Regions from separate parts of the Shewanella bicestrii genome, predicted to be linked through region 1. Evidence: predicted binding sites of a transcription regulator. Region 1 holds the regulator's gene; each other region holds the start of a gene.

Evidence for each region. Region 1 encodes sigma-54, which starts transcription at its own class of promoters, with help from an activator protein. Its sites were predicted from a motif close to GTTGGCACGNNNNTNGNNT; they were not measured.
Region 2: the regulator sigma-54 is predicted to act here: its motif matches at 2,367-2,385, upstream of CF168_RS16560 (nitric-oxide reductase large subunit).
Region 3: the regulator sigma-54 is predicted to act here: its motif matches at 2,412-2,430, upstream of CF168_RS06635 (BON domain-containing protein).
Region 4: the regulator sigma-54 is predicted to act here: its motif matches at 2,378-2,396, upstream of CF168_RS03130 (P-II family nitrogen regulator).

Annotation. Positions count from the first base shown of each region.
Region 1 covers NZ_CP022358.1:3,971,493-3,976,077, forward strand. The annotation lists gene kdsC (3-deoxy-manno-octulosonate-8-phosphatase KdsC) at 1-70, shown strand, start outside; gene lptC (LPS export ABC transporter periplasmic protein LptC) at 67-627, shown strand; gene lptA (lipopolysaccharide transport periplasmic protein LptA) at 614-1,165, shown strand; gene lptB (LPS export ABC transporter ATP-binding protein) at 1,162-1,893, shown strand; gene CF168_RS17435 (RNA polymerase factor sigma-54) at 1,999-3,474, shown strand; gene hpf (ribosome hibernation promoting factor) at 3,503-3,790, shown strand; gene ptsN (PTS IIA-like nitrogen regulatory protein PtsN) at 3,793-4,236, shown strand; gene rapZ (RNase adapter RapZ) at 4,233-4,585, shown strand, end outside.
Region 2 covers NZ_CP022358.1:3,783,411-3,787,995, reverse strand. The annotation lists gene CF168_RS16560 (nitric-oxide reductase large subunit) at 37-2,322, opposite strand; gene CF168_RS16555 (potassium/proton antiporter) at 2,943-4,585, shown strand, end outside.
Region 3 covers NZ_CP022358.1:1,515,541-1,520,125, forward strand. The annotation lists gene CF168_RS06620 (histidine phosphatase family protein) at 1-163, shown strand, start outside; gene CF168_RS06625 (hypothetical protein) at 329-1,138, shown strand; gene CF168_RS06630 (DUF3224 domain-containing protein) at 1,263-1,679, shown strand; gene CF168_RS06635 (BON domain-containing protein) at 1,829-2,377, opposite strand; gene CF168_RS22295 (hypothetical protein) at 2,481-2,642, opposite strand; gene CF168_RS06640 (hypothetical protein) at 2,650-3,114, opposite strand; gene CF168_RS06645 (sigma-54 interaction domain-containing protein) at 3,368-4,585, shown strand, end outside.
Region 4 covers NZ_CP022358.1:695,585-700,169, reverse strand. The annotation lists gene CF168_RS03145 (tetratricopeptide repeat protein) at 1-149, opposite strand, end outside; gene CF168_RS03140 (hypothetical protein) at 268-615, opposite strand; gene CF168_RS03135 (ammonium transporter) at 732-1,982, opposite strand; gene CF168_RS03130 (P-II family nitrogen regulator) at 1,993-2,331, opposite strand; gene CF168_RS03125 (hydrolase) at 2,656-3,198, shown strand; gene CF168_RS03120 (DUF1566 domain-containing protein) at 3,249-3,983, opposite strand; gene CF168_RS03115 (hypothetical protein) at 4,083-4,585, opposite strand, start outside.

The DNA of each region.
Region 1 (4,585 bases):
CAGGGAACTCACGGATCTGCTCTTGCTGAGCCAAAATAAGTTCACTTCCGCCCATGGGATGAGCATATGAGTCGTGTGACCCTCGCCATTATCGCCTTTTTTGGTACTGCGCTGGTGCTATATTGGCAAGTGCAGCAAAAACGCGGTGGCGATACGGATGACAGCTTGAACGTCAGTGACAGACCCGATTACATTATCGAAGATCTGCGCAGCATTGAGTTTAATGAGCAAGGGCAAGTTAACAGTCGCGTCACGGCAAAGCACATGGAACACTATGAGCTGAAAAACCAAACCGACTTTACTGAGCCCGTCTATCTTGTCTATCCCGACCAAGGTAAAGCAAAATGGCAGATCCGAGCCGACCAAGGTCGACTCAATAAAGATACCGGCAAGGTTGTATTAGAAAATAATGTTATTATCGATGCCATCAGCCCTGGTGAACCCATACAGACATTGTCCACCAGTTTTTTAGAACTCGATCTCAACACTATGATAATGACCTCTGACCGCATCATTTACGTCACAGGGAAAGATTTTAATATTCAAGGGCAAGGCCTTTATGCCGACCTTAACGCGCAGGAAGTGCAATTGACCAGTCAGGTAGTAGGAACCTATGAAGCAAAATAACATATTACTTGCCGGCCTAATGCTAATCACCAGCATGAGCGCCTTCGCCAAGGTTGGTGACTTACAGCAAGAAGTGAAAATTAAAGCCGTTAGCCAAACTGCGGACATTAAAAACAACCAGATCATTTTCTTCGGTCCGGTTGAAGTCACCCAAGGATCGATCAAAATCCATGCAGATCAACTACGTGCATTTTCTGCCGAAGGGGAAAACAGCAAGATTTTAGTGGCAACCGGTAATCCTGCGACGTATAGCCAGATCCTCGACGATGGACGCCCAGCTTCAGCGAGCGCGAAAGAAATTCGCTACGAAATGGCGACCCGCACCCTAACTTTGACGGGCTCAGCGAGCCTAGACCAAGCGGGTAGCCAAGTGACGGGTAACCTCATCCGTTACGATATTATTCAGCAAAAATTGATCGCTGAGAGTACGGGTAGCGGTGATGATCGCGTGATTACCATTATTCAACCTGATAACTATCAGGAAGAGATCAAGAACCAGCCCGCGGACAAACCTGTGAAAAAACAGGACTCTAAATGACCCAAATCACCTTAAAAGCACAGAATCTCGCTAAGAGTTATAAGAGTCGTCAGGTTGTGAAAGATGTCTGCCTGACGGTGAAAACGGGTCAAGTCGTCGGCCTACTCGGCCCAAACGGCGCGGGTAAAACCACCACCTTTTATATGGTCGTGGGCTTAGTTAAAAGCGATAAAGGCCATATCTTTATCGACGATGATGATTTAACCGCCGATCCCATGCACCTGCGCGCCCGTAAAGGCATTGGTTACCTGCCACAGGAAGCCAGTATCTTTCGCAAGCTGACCGTGCACGACAATATCATGGCGGTACTGCAAACCCGTAAAGAGCTCAATCGCGATCAACGCGAAGAAGAGCTGGAACATCTGCTCGAAGAGTTCCATATCACCCATATTCGCGATAGCCAAGGCATGTCGTTATCGGGCGGTGAACGTCGCCGTGTCGAAATTGCCCGCGCCTTAGCGGCCAATCCTAAGTTTATTCTGCTCGATGAACCCTTCGCCGGTGTCGACCCGATTTCGGTTATCGATATCAAGAAAATCATCGAACAACTCAAGAGCCGAGGCCTTGGGGTACTGATCACAGACCACAATGTGCGCGAGACCTTAGACGTCTGTGAACATGCCTACATTGTTAGTCACGGAAACCTGATTGCCGAAGGAACTCCCGCAGAGATCTTAGACAATCAGCAAGTTAGGGCTGTGTACTTAGGTGAACAATTCAGGCTATAGTTACTGAAACAGAGCCAATTAGCCTTGAATTTTGGCTTATAAGCGCCATCAATATGATAACAAGCGGCCTAAATTCAAAATAATAACGTAGGGATCAGCGGTAACATGAAAGCGTCACTCCAGCTCAAACTGGGTCAACAGTTAACCATGACGCCACAACTCCAACAGGCCATTCGTCTGTTGCAATTGTCGTCATTGGAACTGCAGCAAGAGATCCAGCAAGCCTTAGACTCTAATCCTCTTCTCGAGCTGGAAGAGGAGCAATTCGACGCGCCTACCGAACGTAAGCAAGATATCGCCGATACCGACTTTAGCGAAACAACGGCCCTGCCACAGGAACAAGACAATTCCACCGTGGACATTGCCGAGTCGTTGACCAAAGAATCCCTGCCCGAAGAACTGCCCATGGATACTACCTGGGATGAAGTCTTTACCGCCTCGCCAAACTCAGGTTCTGGCGCCAGCCGTGAAGATGACATGCCCTTCCAAGGGGAAACCAGTGAAGGCCTGTACGAGCATTTAGAATGGCAGAAAAACCTCACGCCCTTCTCTGAAACCGATTTAGCCATCGCCACCGCGATTATTGATGCCATCGACGATCAAGGTTATCTCACTCAAAGTACTGAAGATATCCTCGAGGCCATGGGCAATCCTGAGATAGAACTGGATGAAGTCGAAGCAGTACTTAAGCGTATTCAACACTTCGATCCCGTTGGTGTCGCCGCAAGGGATTTAAGCGAATGTCTGCTTATCCAACTCTCCCATTTTTCGCCGGATACCCCACACCTCGAAAACGCCCGCATGTTGATCAAAGATCATTTAGATCTGATCGCTGCCCGCGACTTTAGGTTGTTGATGCGTAAGACCAAACTTAAAGAGGACGAGTTAAGGGACAGCATAGCGCTGATCCAAACCTTAAACCCTCGCCCCGGTTTGCTCATCACCCCTGTTGATGAAGAATATGTCATCCCCGATGTATCGGTATCGAAGAAAAACGGTCGCTGGGTGGTCGAGTTAAATCCAGATTACATGCCAAAAATCAATGTTAATCAGCAATATGCAGCCATGGCGCGTAGCACCAAAAGCCAAGCCGATAGCCAATTTATCCGCGGGCATCTGCAAGAAGCCAAGTGGTTTATCAAAAGCCTTGAAAGCCGTAACGAAACACTGCTCAAGGTGGCAAACTGCATAGTGCAATATCAACAGGGCTTCTTCGAATACGGTGAAGAAGCCATGAAACCTATGGTCCTGAACGATATCGCCGAGGCGGTAGAGATGCATGAGTCCACCATTTCACGGGTGACGACACAAAAATACATGCATACCCCAAAGGGACTTTTTGAACTAAAATATTTCTTCTCAAGCCACGTCGGGACTGATGATGGCGGTGAGTGCTCATCCACGGCAATCAGAGCCTTCATTAAGAAACTGGTTGCAGCGGAAAACCAGAAAAAACCATTAAGCGACAGCAAGATGGCACAGCTTCTGGCAGAACAGGGAATTAACGTTGCGCGCAGAACCATTGCGAAGTACCGAGAAGCGATGCTTATTCCCCCTTCCAATCAGCGTAAAAGTTTATAGCCTAAAGTGGAAATCGGAGGACGTTTATATGCAAATAAACCTGAGTGGACACCATATCGAGATTACTGAATCGTTACGGGCTTATGTTGAGGAAAAGTTTTCAAAACTTGAACGTCATTTCGAACAGATCAATAATGTGCACGTTGTGCTCAATGTTGAGAAAATGCAACAAATTGCCGAAGCGAGAATCAACCTCACCGGTGGTGAAGTCTTCGCGACTTCAGAGCATGCAGATATGTATGCTGCCATAGACGTCCTGATCGACAAGCTTGATCGTCAGGTTATTAAACACAAAGAGAAGTTAACAAAACACTAGCAATGGAACTTCGTACCATACTGCGGCCGGAATGCACGACCTGCGCCACTCCGGGCAGTAAGAAAAAGGTACTGGAACTTATCAGCGACTTAGCCGCTGCCCAGTACCCCACCCTCTCATCTCAAGAGATCTTCGAAAGCCTAGTGGCGCGCGAAAAGATGGGGAGCACAGGTATAGGTAACGGCATCGCCATTCCACATGGCCGATTAACCGATATAACACAACCCATAGCCATATTGGTGAAATGTGAGGAGCCGATAGCCTTTGATGCTATCGATAAACAACCTGTCGACATTTTATTTGCGCTGCTGGTGCCTGCTGACCAATGTCAACAGCACTTAAGCACTTTGTCCTGCATGGCTGAAAAGCTCAGCGACAAACAAATATTGAAGCAATTGCGCAAGACGCATGATGAAACGGAACTCTATCAGGTAATCACTGGATGAAACTGGTCATAGTGTCAGGGCGCTCAGGCTCAGGCAAATCGGTCGCACTAAGAGTGCTTGAAGATCTCGGCTATTATTGTGTCGATAATCTTCCGTTGCCGCTGATTGGCAGCTTACTCGAACAGCTCAAGGGCAGTAACGATCTCGTCGCCATCAGCGTTGACGTACGTAACCTGCCGGAGCAAGACAAGGTACTCGTCAAACAGCTCGCAAGCCTGCCAGAGGGCACTGAACTTACCAGCTTCTTCTTAAATTCCAGCGATAAAGTACTGTTAAAGCGCTACAGCGAGACTCGGCGCTTACATCCCTTATCTAAGAGCCGAGTATCACTGCAAGAAGCCATCAAACT
Region 2 (4,585 bases), 190 kb from region 1:
AACGACACCTTGGTCAGACCGGATTAATCGCTGTGGTTAGTGATTTGTTTGTAAGACTTCCTGTTGCAGTTTGGCAGGTTTATTCAGGGCTTTTCTGATCAAATCGAGCAAGAAGGTGCCCATTAAGAGACCACCGATACTGAAGATGACATCCCCAAACATGCGCATCCAAACCAGTCTTTCAACCAGCGGACTATGGATCACTTCTGGCGAGCGGGCGAACCAATATCCATGGTCGATGACCGCAAAAAACTGCGTAATCCCCACGGGTAATAACGACATGAACACCATAGCCGCTAGGCCAATATTGAGGCTCCAGAAGGCGCCTTTGAGCATTTTGTCATTCCACTGCATATTGCCGGTGAGGCCCCGCAGACAGAAGAGCATCAAGCCCATACCGAGCATACCGTAAACCCCCATAAAGGCGGCGTGACCATGGGTGGCCGTGGTGTTTAATCCTTGAATGTAATAGAGCGAGATTGGTGGATTGATTAAGAAGCCCAGCATACCGGCACCGACCAAGTTCCAAAACGCGGTAGCCACAAAGAACATAATCGCCCAGTGATAACGTTGCATCCAGCCACTGGCTTTACGCAGGCGGTAGGTTTCCATGGCTTCAAAACCAATAATGGCGAGGGGAACAACTTCTAAGGCGGAGAAGATGGCGCCCCAAGCGATTACCGAGGTCGGTGTGCCAGTAAAGTAGAGGTGGTGTAAGGTGCCAATCAATCCACCGGTTAAGAAGATCACCGTTGTAAATAACACCGCACCGTTGGCACTGCGGCCGCGGATTAACCCTAAACGTACTAACATCAAGGCGATAACAGCGGTGGCAAAGGTTTCGAAGAAGCCCTCAACCCACAGGTGTACTACCCACCAACGCCAGTATTCTGCAATCGCTAAATTGACGTGTTTACCCATAAAGAGGCCGGCGCCATAGAACAGACCAATCGCCACGCAGGAGGCATAGAGTACCCAAATAACAGGGCGCATCTCGCCTTGAATTTTGAGTGCGGGTTTGATGGCTGCAGTGACTAAGGCAAGCCAAATCAATAATCCAACGAGGAGTAAGATTTGCCATACTCGGCCAAGATCTATGTACTCATATCCTTGATGACCAAAGAGGAAGTTCATATCGAGGTCAAAATACTGCTGTACCCCAATCCATTCGCCCGCCATCGAGCCAAGCACTACGACCACTAAGGCAACCCAGAGTACGTTAACGCCAAGACGTTGATATTTCGGCTCATAACCCGATAAGGCGGGAGCAATATACAGCCCAGTGCCTAACCAGGCCGTGGCAATCCAAAACACTGCTAATTGGGTGTGCCAGGTGCGAGTGACTGAGTAGGGCAGTATTTCTGAAATCGGTAAACCATAAAATTCTTGGCCTTCTACCGCATAGTGGGCAGTGATCCCGCCGAGTAAAATTTGCAGTAAAAACAGGCCAATTGCCGTGATGAAGTATTTGCCGACGGCTTTTTGTGAGGCGGTTGGTTTAGTGAAAAACAGCGGATCTTGCTCCGAAGGCTTGGGCAGGCTTTCGTGTTTACCGCTCGCATGGTGCCAGATCAATCCGCCAATCCCCGCAATTAAGGTCACAATACTGAGTATCGACCAGACGATATTATCCGAGGTTGGTGTATTGCCTAACTGGGGATCGAAGGGCCAGTTATTGGTGTAGGTATAGGGGGCATCGGGGCGTTCAGTGATTGCCGCCCAGGCTCCCCAAAAGAGGAACGCATTGAGTTGTTCGCGGCGGGCAAGATCGGGCACTGTACCCTCTTTCATGGCGTATTGTTCACGAAGATGACTAAGCTCCGGATCGCTCCCAAACAGGGATAGATAATGCTGCTCGACCCTGTTAATCGCTTCGATACGAGTGCTAGACAAGCGAATAAGCACTGTGCCATCGGCCTGTGGTTCGACGCTGTTATGGCGTAAATCTTCCCTTAATGCCTGCTCAAGCCCAGACTTTTGTTGAGAGTTTAATTGGGCGAACGGCGTTTGATATTGCTGCTCTGCGCGAATATCGAGCCAAGCTTCGGCTTCTCTGTGTAACCAGTCGGCGGTCCAATCTGGGGCGACATAAGAGCCATGTCCCCAAACCGACCCCAGTTGATGGCCGCCCATGGAGCGCCAGACCAATTGGCCCTGTTCGATATCATTTTCGCTAAACACAACCTGACCATTTACATCCGTAAATGCATTGGGTATCGGCGGTTTTTCCCGATAAATTTCACTGCCTATGCTCAGCAGGACAGTGAATGAAGCAATCAGCACAACTAACAGTGCGATAGCGGTGAGTTTTTGTTTGCTCATAAGTCTCCTTGATGCAACGTCATTTTGATACGTTTCACCTGCTATTGCGTAATACGTGCCAAATATTTTTGTTGTTGAAAATAAAGGGAAATACAAGTTTTGTGTTATGGTGTATTGTCTTTTTGATACTGAATTTTATTGTCGATATGACACTTGTTGTCTTTATGACAGCTTTAAGGGCTTGAATGTCGATAACACAATGAAAAAGGGGATTTTATCTATGCTTTCAAGTTATTGCGGAGTTAATGGGATTTAAGTCGGCATTGGGAAGATACAGTGCATTTTTATATGGTTATCCCCACCATTTAGGCTATATGCGGTGAGTTTGTATGGAATAGGTTTTTAAAATGTATTGATAAATAAAGATTTTATCTTGTTTATGGGGATTAGGTTATGTTCAGTAGGTATTTTTGCTTGTACTGGTTTTTATATAAAAGTTAGTCAAAATGGCCTATTACTGAGGATTTTAATGTAGATGTTTGAAATTTAATATTTAAAACTCCATTAATTTGCATTTTTTATGCTAGTATAGAAACACAAAAATTTTCAACTGAGTCATTTTTAATCTAGGTGATTTCTTTATCGTTTAACTAAACACTCTTGTATTTAAGGAGGCATGTGTGGATGCAGATTCCATCAATAGTTTTTTTCTGATCGGTGCCTTGCTTGCCGCTGTGAGTGTTTTGTTAAGTCCCGTGTCTTCGCGCTTGGGTATCCCTATCTTATTAATTTTCCTCGCAGTAGGGATTTTAGCTGGGGAAGATGGTCCCGGCGGCATTCTGTTTGACGACTACTCAACCGCTTATCTTGTCAGTAACTTAGCCTTAGCCATTATCTTGCTAGATGGCGGTATGCGCACGCGGGTTGCAAGCTTTAGGGTGGCACTCTGGCCAGCATTGTCGCTGGCGACCTTCGGGGTCGCTATCACTACCAGCATCACAGGTGTGATGGCCGCGTGGTTATTTGATTTACACTGGCTACAAGGTTTGTTGGTGGGGGCAATTGTCGGCTCCACCGATGCGGCGGCGGTATTCTCACTATTAAAGGGGCGTAGCTTAAACGAGCGTGTTGGCGCGACGCTGGAAATTGAATCGGGTAGCAACGACCCTATGGCGGTGTTTTTAACCGTAACTCTGATTGCCATCCTCGCGAATGTGGACGCCGAGCTATCCGCAAGCTTTATGCTGATAAGCTTTATCAAGCAGTTTGGCTTGGGGATTTTCCTCGGCCTCGGTGGCGGTTGGCTGCTGTGGAAGTTGGTTAATTTAAGCAAACTTGCCGAAGGCTTGTATTCGATTTTAGTGCTCAGTGGCGGCCTGATGATTTATGCCGCGTCGAATAAACTGGGCGGCAGCGGCATCCTGTCGATTTACTTAGTCGGTTTATTCCTTGGCAACAAGCCTACCCGTGGTCGCCATTCAATCTTAAACGTGTTGGATGGCATGACCTGGGTCAGTCAAATCGGTATGTTCCTCGTATTAGGGCTACTGCTCACACCGTCTGACTTGTTGGATATTTGGCTGCCGGGTTTGGCATTAGCCTTTGGAATGATCCTGTTTGCCAGGCCGTTAGCCGTTTGGCTCAGCTTGTTGCCCTTTAAGAGTTTTAGCAGTCGTGACCGTTGGTTTATCTCGTGGGTTGGGCTTCGCGGCGCCGTGCCGATTATTTTAGCCGTATTCCCTATGATGGCGGGATTACCGGGCGCTCAGCTGTACTTTAACTTGGCATTCTTCGTGGTGTTAGTGTCACTGCTAGTGCAAGGGGCGTCACTCACCACAGCGGCGCGTTTAGCTAAGGTGGAGTTGCCGCCTAAGCCATTACCGATTTCACGCTCTGGGGTCGAAATTTACCCGAGCAGCGAGTGGGAAGTGTTTGTGTACCATCTGAGTGAAAACAAATGGTGTATCGGCGAGCCGCTTAAACGTCTCTCTATGCCGGATGGCACGCGGATTGCGGCGGTATTTCGCCAAAACACACTGTTGCATCCATCGGGCAGTACCTGTCTAGAAGCGGGGGATATTTTGTGCGTGCTCGGGCAAGAGAAGAGCCTAGAGGCCTTGAGTAACCTCTTTAGTCAGGCGCCCGAAACCAAGGAAGTGCCACGTTTCTTCGGGGACTTCTTTATCGATACCGAGGTTAAGCTGCTGGATCTAGCGCCGATTTATGGTCTGGAGTTAGACGAAGCAACAGGTGATATGACGGTCGCGGATTTAGTGGCGGCAGAATTAGGTTCACATCCGGTACTTGGGGATCAGTTCCTGTG
Region 3 (4,585 bases), 2.3 Mb from region 1:
CGTGCCGGAGCGGGTGATCATCGTATCCCATGCCTTGTCTGGCGCAGTGTTCCGCGGGATTTACGCTAATCTGGATTATCAGGCGCTATGGTCGCAGGAGATGCCGCAGGACGCCTTTTTTAAGCTTGAAGATGGCAAGGTGACCAAAATTCAGTGCCTATGAGTGGAGCGGGCAAGATTAGCTGAACTTAACCTGACAAATTGCCAAATAGTGTTATTTTTTTACACTTTTCCCGCTCCGCTTTGACTCAGTATCTGTAATACTGCTCCGACATTCACAGAGCTTGAGTTAGGTAAAAAGCGCGAGTAAAGCGCATTGGGGGAGCGGATGAGTATGTTTGTTAAATTAACGATAGCGGCGACTGTCCTTGTGCTCAGTATTCTAGCCGCGGGCATTTATCGTTTTAACATGACCAATGATGATATCTACATGGTCATGGAAGATGGACAAGTACTGCAATACGATGAGGCCATGGCGCAGGCCGATGCGAAGGCAAAAGCCAAAGAGGCGGCATTATCTTCCAGCGAAGATGCCATCGAATCTGTGGTGCCAAGTGAGGTCAAACCGGTGGCGAATGCCTCCGAGGTGATGCTGAAACTCTTTAGTTTGAATACGGCCAATCCCTTTGAAGTAAAGCTGCCCGATAGCCAACTGCCAGTGGTATTGACGCACTTTATTAAAATCAAGCAAACGGAATTTGCGCTGGGGGATTATCAACAAGGTGAAGAAAAGGGTCGGGTATTGCTGGATTATATGCGGATTACGCCGCTTAATTTTGACCCAGCATTAGAGCCTGATACCCAAAGCGATGCGCCATTGCAGGACGATCCTAAGCAGCAAACCATGCCTTTTGTGGCGCCTTATATCGTCACGAATCAAGGTTCGGGGGTATTTTGGTACCTTGGCTTGTTTAGCTTAGATTATGCTCAAAATCGATTAGTGCACTTAGGCAGTGTGTTTATTGGCGATCGTATCGAAGTCGATAATATCGAGCCTGTGTATCCCTTTGAGGCGCCATATAAAGTCGCCATCACCTACCGTGACAGGGCGGCGGGCCAACCTATGGCAGAGGAGCCTAAGGTGGCGAAAACCCTTGAAGTCGGTGTGAGTGAGTCGGAAATCAAAGCACTGCATTAGGTTTATATCTGGGCTTATGCTAAGTTAATTTTACCTCAGCTACGGCTGAGGTATTTATTTCACCTAGCGGCTGGGAAAGCTAAGGTTTTGGCATAAAGCATAAAATTAAAACAAGGAGCGAGTCATGGAAATGACCAAAGTCACGGGCAAATTTGATGTTAAGCTCAATCCCGAGAGTGCCTATGCCACAGGTGTAGGCGGGGTGAACTTGGGCAGAATGACCTTAGATAAAAGCTTTTATGGTGAGCTTGAAGCCCGCAGCCAAGGCGAAATGCTCAGTGCCATGACAGCGGTAAAAGGCTCGGCAGGATACGTGGCGATAGAGCAAGTCGTAGGTAAATTGTGCGGCAGGCAGGGCAGTTTTGTGCTGCAACATTTTGGCATTATGACCGATGGGCAAAACCGTTTACACCTTGAGGTTGTCCCCCATTCTGGCGCGGGTGAACTCGTTGGGTTATATGGCACTATGGCGATAAGCATCGAAAATGGCCAACATTTTTATGAATTTAGCTTCTGCCTCGAACAGGAAGCCGAAGCCTAAGGCATGATGAACATAACATCGCGCCAATAAAACAAAACCAGCCGAAGCTGGTTTTGTGGTTTTTGCCCGAGTGACTAATACCAACAGCTGAGTTACCAACAGCTGAGTTATCAAGAGCTGAATTAGCAAGGGCTGAATGGTCGGGACCATTATGAGGTTTTGACTTTGATTTTATCGACGACCTTTTTCACATCATCGGTATTTTTAGCAATGGTCAGGACTAATTGACGCTCGGCATCGCTAGCCACTTCACCCTGTAAGGTCACTACGCCATCGGCAACGTCGACGTTAATTTGGGTGCCCGATACGTCGGTCGAGAACAACAGACGGGTTTTTACGACCGTTGCGACCTTAGAGTCGGTTAAGGTCTTCACCACCTCATTGGTGCCTTCGTCTTCTTTCATCACGGTTAACTTGTTATCGACCCCTTTTACGCCATCTAAGCTTTTGATGAGCTCAGCGGCGAGCGCCTTATCGACACTGCTCTCCACTTGACCGGTTAAGGTGACATGACCGTTTTTCACGTCGGTCATAATGTCAAAGGAGTTGAGGTTAGTATTGAGCAACAAAGTCGTTTCGGCCTTGCCATCTAGCCAAGCATCTTTGGCATCGTCTTTCCAATCCTGTGCGGCGGCCACATTTAAACTGATAGAACCGACAAGTAAGGTGGTTAAAGCTAAAGTTGTCGTGTTTTTCATAATGATATCCTCCGTTGTTATCTCGAAGGAACTAAAGCGTGAATCGTGCCAATGTTTTTATCCTACTGATTTTAAATATAATTAATTGGATTGGCGCCCTGTTTTAGGTGTTTGGCTCAATCGGCAAATCGGCGCTTTTTACCGACAAAATGTAAATATTACCGAGGGTGATTAAGCGGTTTGGCTTAAGTGGGATAGGCGTTAAGCTCAAATAGATCGCAGGCAACAAAAACGCGGCTCTGTTAGCCGCGTTATTGGATGGCATGGCCGCCTTACTGGGCTTGGCTACGCAGGTGTAAGGTATCCAAATGGATTTGTAGCCAGGCAATATCCTCGGCCAATTGGCTGATTAACCTTGGGTGATTGGCTTTTTTAATTAGCTGTTTGAGGTGATTAAGGCGCTGACGCTCAAGCTCGCAGAGCACGGCGAGGGCATCGGCGAGTTGCTGTTTAATAAGTAAAGCATCGACATCGGCATAGGGCCGAGTCTGTGATGGAGGCACCGAATGCTGGCCCATTTGTTGTAATGATTGGGTGAGCAATTGCTTAAATCGCGCCAGCATCCCTTGATACGTCTTGATTTGGGCAATAAAAATGCGTTTAAGGCTGTAGTCATCGACAGTGGTATTGGCCCGAGTATAAAAATCCACGCCGGTTTGGGTCAGCTCGATTAACTCATTAACCAGCTTAATATCGGCGCTCAACTCGGTCTGATGTTGCGCAACATTAGACGTCATAACGACCTCCTGTGGTAGTTTGGGCTGCTCCGCCGACACGGATTGCCCAACATTTTATGGAAATTTCAGTTTCATTCAGCTTCTATGCATATTTCGTTCACTTTTTAATGATAAGTTAATGGATTGATTTAACTGATGATATTTATCCATTGTCGCCAGTGCCTCGCTTATTATCGGCAACTCTTACCGTTGAGATTGTTAAAATTTCACGGCTGGCATACAGTGGTGCTTCATTCACAGGGAGTGGCACAAGATGATCCGACCAACGCTTTTCTATCATCTACAGGACTTCGAGACCGAGCAGGCATTAGTACAGCTCGAGGGCGCGCAGACCTACAACAAGCTACGCAGTACCGATGATTTATCTTGGATTAGTCAGCTGGAGGCCAATCGTATCGATGTGGCGATCATTGAGCTGCCCCGTCTAAGCCGTGAAGATTATTTAGCCTTACTCGAGTCCAGCGCCATTGCGGATGTGGAGTTTATTTTTCTCTCCGATGGCCTGCCGAATCCTCACCTCGATAAACTCTTGTCCAAATACGCGGGCTACCATTTCCGTAAGCCCATCGATATGTCGTTGCTGTGCGAAACCTTAGCGGATTTTGCCCAGCATTTAGTTGCCAATACTTCGACGCGCATTCGTCCCTTTGCCAGCGAATTAGACCAATATGGTCTGCTGGTGGGCTCCTCATTACCTATGCACCGTTTGTATCGCACTATCCGCCGCGTGTCGGCCGCCGAGAGCAATGTGTTGATTATCGGTGAGAGTGGCGCGGGTAAAGAACTGGTCGCCAATACCATTCACTTAGCCAGCCCGCGGGTGAATAAGCCCTATATTGCGATTAACTGCGGCGCCTTGAGCCCAGAATTGGTTGATAGTGAACTCTTCGGCCATGTAAAAGGCTCTTTCACTGGCGCGAATCGCGATCATCAAGGGGTATTTGAGCAGGCCGAAGGCGGCACCTTATTTCTCGATGAAGTCACCGAAATGCCCCTAGAGCATCAAGTTAAGCTGTTAAGAGTGCTCGAAAATAATGAATATCGTCCCGTCGGCAGCCCTAAGGTGCTCAAGGCAAATGTGCGTATTGTGGCGGCGACAAACCGCGATCCTTTAGTGGCGATTGAGCAAGGACAACTGCGGGAAGATTTGTACTTTCGCTTAGCGCATTTCCCCATTCAAGTGCCGCCATTGCGGGAGCGTGGGGAAGATATTGTCGGACTTGCGAAGCATTTTCTGGCCTATCGCAATGCGGCAGAAAAACAGAGTAAAGTGTTCTCGCCCTCAAGTTTAGAGGCGATTGCGGCCCACGCTTGGCCGGGGAATGTGCGCGAGTTAAAGCATGCTATCGAGCGCGCTTATATTCTGGCGGACCATGAGATTACCCCTGAGCATTTACAGCTTACGCCCAGTTTGGATAAAGAGGCGACTGCAGAGGAAAATGTCGTGATCCCCCAAGGTATGCGCCTTGAG
Region 4 (4,585 bases), 1.5 Mb from region 1:
ATATTGCTGACAGATTTAAATAACGAATCTGCAAATAGGGCATCTATCTCATCATCACTTGGTTTGGGGACTGTCGAGCTGCAACCCCATAATAGTAAAAGTAATAATGAGCAGAATATACCGCTAGAGATGGTGCGCAGTTGTATCATAATACGTCCCCCAGACCATAAGGCTCCTATTTGAGCTTATTACACTTGGCCAAAAAGACGTCATAAAATGGTTACAAAAAATAATGGCCTGCCACAAAGGATTGCGGCAGCTTAAAGGTTAACGCTGCGCCGGAGGGTCAACCTTGATATACACATCCTGCTGCTGATAACGATAGGGGCGATAGTTATCCTGACCACAAGTGAAGTAAGGGTAAGGCTTTACCTGCGCGATACAACCGAGTGGCAAGGCCTGCAGAATTTGAATTTGCTCCTGTCTTCGCAAAGATTCCTGCCATTCATAATCTTTCAACACTTGATCGCGCACGGCAAAAGCATCGAAAGGCTCATCCGAGCGAGTCACTACGACTTGCCCCGCCAAAGCGGGCAAGGCTATGAGCGCACTCAGAATGCCCCCAAGCAAACAGGTGCGTCTGAGTCGTCCAGTGGAATCAAAGATTAAGCGCATTGTTCACTCCTTGTGGTATCAGCATGGCAGTCGAAGACCCATAAAAAAAGCAGAGCACTAGGCTCTGCTTTACTATCCTCTTATCCCTTAGAGGCATCAAGTGATATCAATACCTGTTAGCCTGCACTTTTGACAGTCACAAACTCTGGGTAAGCGTCGATACCACAATCAGATGCATCCATACCGTTATATTCTTCTTCCTCTGAAACACGGATGCCCATGGTCATCTTCAGTACAAACCACACCGCAAACGACGCGCTAAATACCCATGCGAAGATAATCGCTGCGCCAGTTAATTGCGCTGTGATAGTGGCGTCGGCATTCGATAAGGGGACACACATCAAACCGAGGAAACCCGCAACACCGTGCACAGAAATCGCGCCCACTGGGTCGTCGATCTTGATTCTGTCCAGACCCACGATAGAGAACACCACTAAACCACCAGCAACTACACCAATTACCCCAGCCATTAGCAGCGAAGGCGACAGCGGATCGGCAGTAATCGCCACTAAGCCTGCCAGAATGCCGTTTAAGATCATGGTTAAGTCCGCTTTACCCCAAATCATTTTGCACACAACTAGGGCAGAGATAGCACCAAAAGCGGCCGCGGTGTTGGTGTTCACGAAGACTTTAGCGACAGAGCTAGCGTTGGCTGCATCTGAAACCATTAATTGTGAGCCACCGTTGAAACCAAACCAGCCCATCCACAGGATAAACATCCCTAAGGTTGCCATTGGCAGGTTAGAGCCTGGGATCGGATTCACTTGGCCGTTAGGGCCGTATTTCCCCTTACGAGCACCGAGCAGTAACACCCCAGCGATAGCCGCCGCAGCACCTGTCATATGCACAATACCGCTACCCGCAAAGTCCACAAAACCTAAGCTAGAGATAAAGCCTTTACCCCAAGTCCAGTAGCCTTCAACAGGATAGATAATGCCTGTCATCACCACGGAGAAGAACAGGAAAGCCCATAACTTCATCCGCTCCGCCACGGCGCCAGAGACAATCGACATCGCCGTTGCCACAAACACCACTTGGAAGAAGAAGTCAGATTCTAAGGCATGGTTTGCATCTTCGGCTTGTGAGCCAATCAGCGTACCGAGTGAAGGCAACCAACCGCCTTCGGCATTGTCGACGTACATAATGTTGTAGCCAACCAATAGGTACATCACACAGGCAATCGCGTATAACACCACGTTTTTAGTTAAAATTTCGGTGGTGTTTTTAGAGCGCACTAGGCCGGCTTCGAGCATGGCAAAACCCGCCGCCATCCACATAACCAAAGCGCCTGAAATCAAAAAATAAAAGGTGTCGAGTGCAAAGCGCAGTTCAGAGACTGTCACGCCTAATTTTGTTAGTTCTTCCATCTTCCGCCCCCTATAGCGCTTCAGTGTCGAGTTCACCCGTACGAATACGGATGGCATGTTCTAAGTCGATAACGAAAATCTTTCCGTCACCAATTTTTCCCGTATGAGCCGCACTGGTAATCGCCTCAATTAGCATGTCGAGATTTTCTGCTTTAGTGGCAATTTCTAGTTTTACTTTTGGCAAAAAATCCACCTGATACTCGGCGCCACGGTACAACTCCGTGTGCCCCTTTTGACGGCCAAAACCTTTAACCTCGGTCACCGTCATCCCCTCAATACCAATACCGGCGATAGCTTCACGGACATCATCCAATTTAAATGGCTTGATGATAGCGCTGACTAGTTTCATCCTGACCTCCAAAAAACGCGATTGTTATTAACTTGTAGCCAAGATAATTCAATCATCAGGCCATAATTTTAATTCATTGATTTAAAAGAAATAATAAAGATTAGCCAGGAATAGTTCGATTAAAAATGCACCAGACTTGTGCAAGCGTGGGGGCGACGCACTCTTTTAGTGAGCAATTTAAGTGCACGCCATATTCGACCTTTGCCCTATTGGTGAGGCTGCCCAATTAGGGTTTACTAACAGTGCAAAAAACACACAATTCACAAAATAAGCAGAGCAATCGCTAAACGATGCCTTTATCCACCCGCGCAGAAGGAACGCCCGATGTTAAAACCCGAAGAATGTGTACTCGTAATCGTCGATGTGCAGGGAAAGCTCGCTCAGATCATGGATAACTCAGCCAAGCTTCATCAGCAGTTGAGTACACTTATCCAAGGCGCACAGCTGTTTGAAATCCCCATCCTCTGGCTCGAGCAATTGCCCGCCAAACTTGGCTCGACCACCGAAGAGTTAAAAACCTTGCTCGAAAGAACTGGCTCGCCCATTGCCAAGCAACATTTTAGCGGTTGGTATTGTGATGAATTTGCCAATGCACTCACGAAATCTCGACGCAAACAAGTGTTGCTTGCGGGGATAGAAACCCACGTCTGCGTGTACCAAACTTGCCGCGATCTGCTCGACCAACACTACTCTGTGCATCTTGTCGCCGATGCGGTGTCTTCCCGCAGCGTTGACAATAAACAGCTGGGCATTCAAATGATGACCGCCAAGGGAGCCACTCTCACCAATGTGGAGTCACTGTTATTTGAACTGCAACACGAAGCCCAAGGCGACCGATTTAAGGCGCTGATTAAGTTGATTAAATAAGGCTGATTAAATGAGACGAGAAGAGAGCTTATTCAAGCTCTCTTTAGTATTCAAAACGCGGCGACACAAACAGCAAATTTGGCACTATTGGCATAACTGCGAAAACTATAGCCGCTGGGGGCGACCGAGATAATGCCGACCTCGAATTCGGTCTCATACACTGTGCGAGACCAAGAAGGGATTGTCGAACTCCACTGCGCACGTTGATAGGCTGCACGACTCTCGCCGTACCCATAGAGAGTGTTTAACTCCTGCTCTGTTGGCCTGCGCCAATTGTCTTTACCTGCAAACTCGAGTGAAGCCAATTTTTGGCACCAGCGGTCAAACTGACCGTTAACACCAACCTTGGCCTCATTGCCCTTGGCTGCTTCGCTGCCGGGTAAGATGACCCCTTTACCGTCCTGACGAAACAGGGCGTATTCGCCTCGGCTCGGGCCAAATACAAACTCGTCTTGCACGTTAAACGTCATCGCATAGCTATCGCCACGGTTGTTGGCATCATCTTGTTCAAGATAACCCAAGGCATTCATCACGGCGATGGAGGGCGAACTGCTAAACCATTTCGTCTGGCGATCGCTTTTATCGTAAAGCGCTTTGATTTTTAGGCAGTTGGTTGATGCTAGAGTGCGGTCGTTATTATCGAGGCCGCCATCAAAGCTGGTATCGATTGGCGTCCCTTCGACGTGGCCACACAGGGGAATTTGCTCTTTTTGGCGACATTCTGTCAGTAAAAACAACAGCACTATGGCACTGCTGAATATGGCGATTTTAGTGGGATTAATCATGACAACAAACCTTAATCCAGTGGTGGTAAAAAGACAGTTACAGACAAGCTTGATGGCATTCGCTTCAGGGAATTAGCCTTAAGCGAATGGCCAATTAAGCTATAACGCCTTAATCACAGGCTCCTGCACCAACAATTGATCGTTTTTGTAAACATAAAGTCTACCCACTGGACTCTCTTCGGCGCTAAGCACAATCACATCGCAAACATAGAGATAGGGACCACTTTTAAACTGGAAGGAATGATTACCGCCGTTACCATCGAGGACTAACTTACCCTTTTTGAGGACTAAATCAGGTTTCTCGCTCAGGGATTTACCCTTTGACCAAGCGGCATAACGGTATTGCTGACGATCGAGGGCATCGACACGTATGATGAATCGCTCGGTTTCCCACGCCAGCTCAGGGCTAGCAAACTCGCGCACACTCTCGTGTAGCATCGCTTTTTGCTGGGCGATCAGTTCATCCCTTAACTTAGCTTCCTCTGGGCTTTGATAATTAATGCCCGAGATTTTGCCATCGAAATCCAACCAGACACTGCCGTGGTCGAGCATAATGCCGCGCCAGCCCATAGTCTCCCAGTTGTTCTCTGTGGTCGAATTGG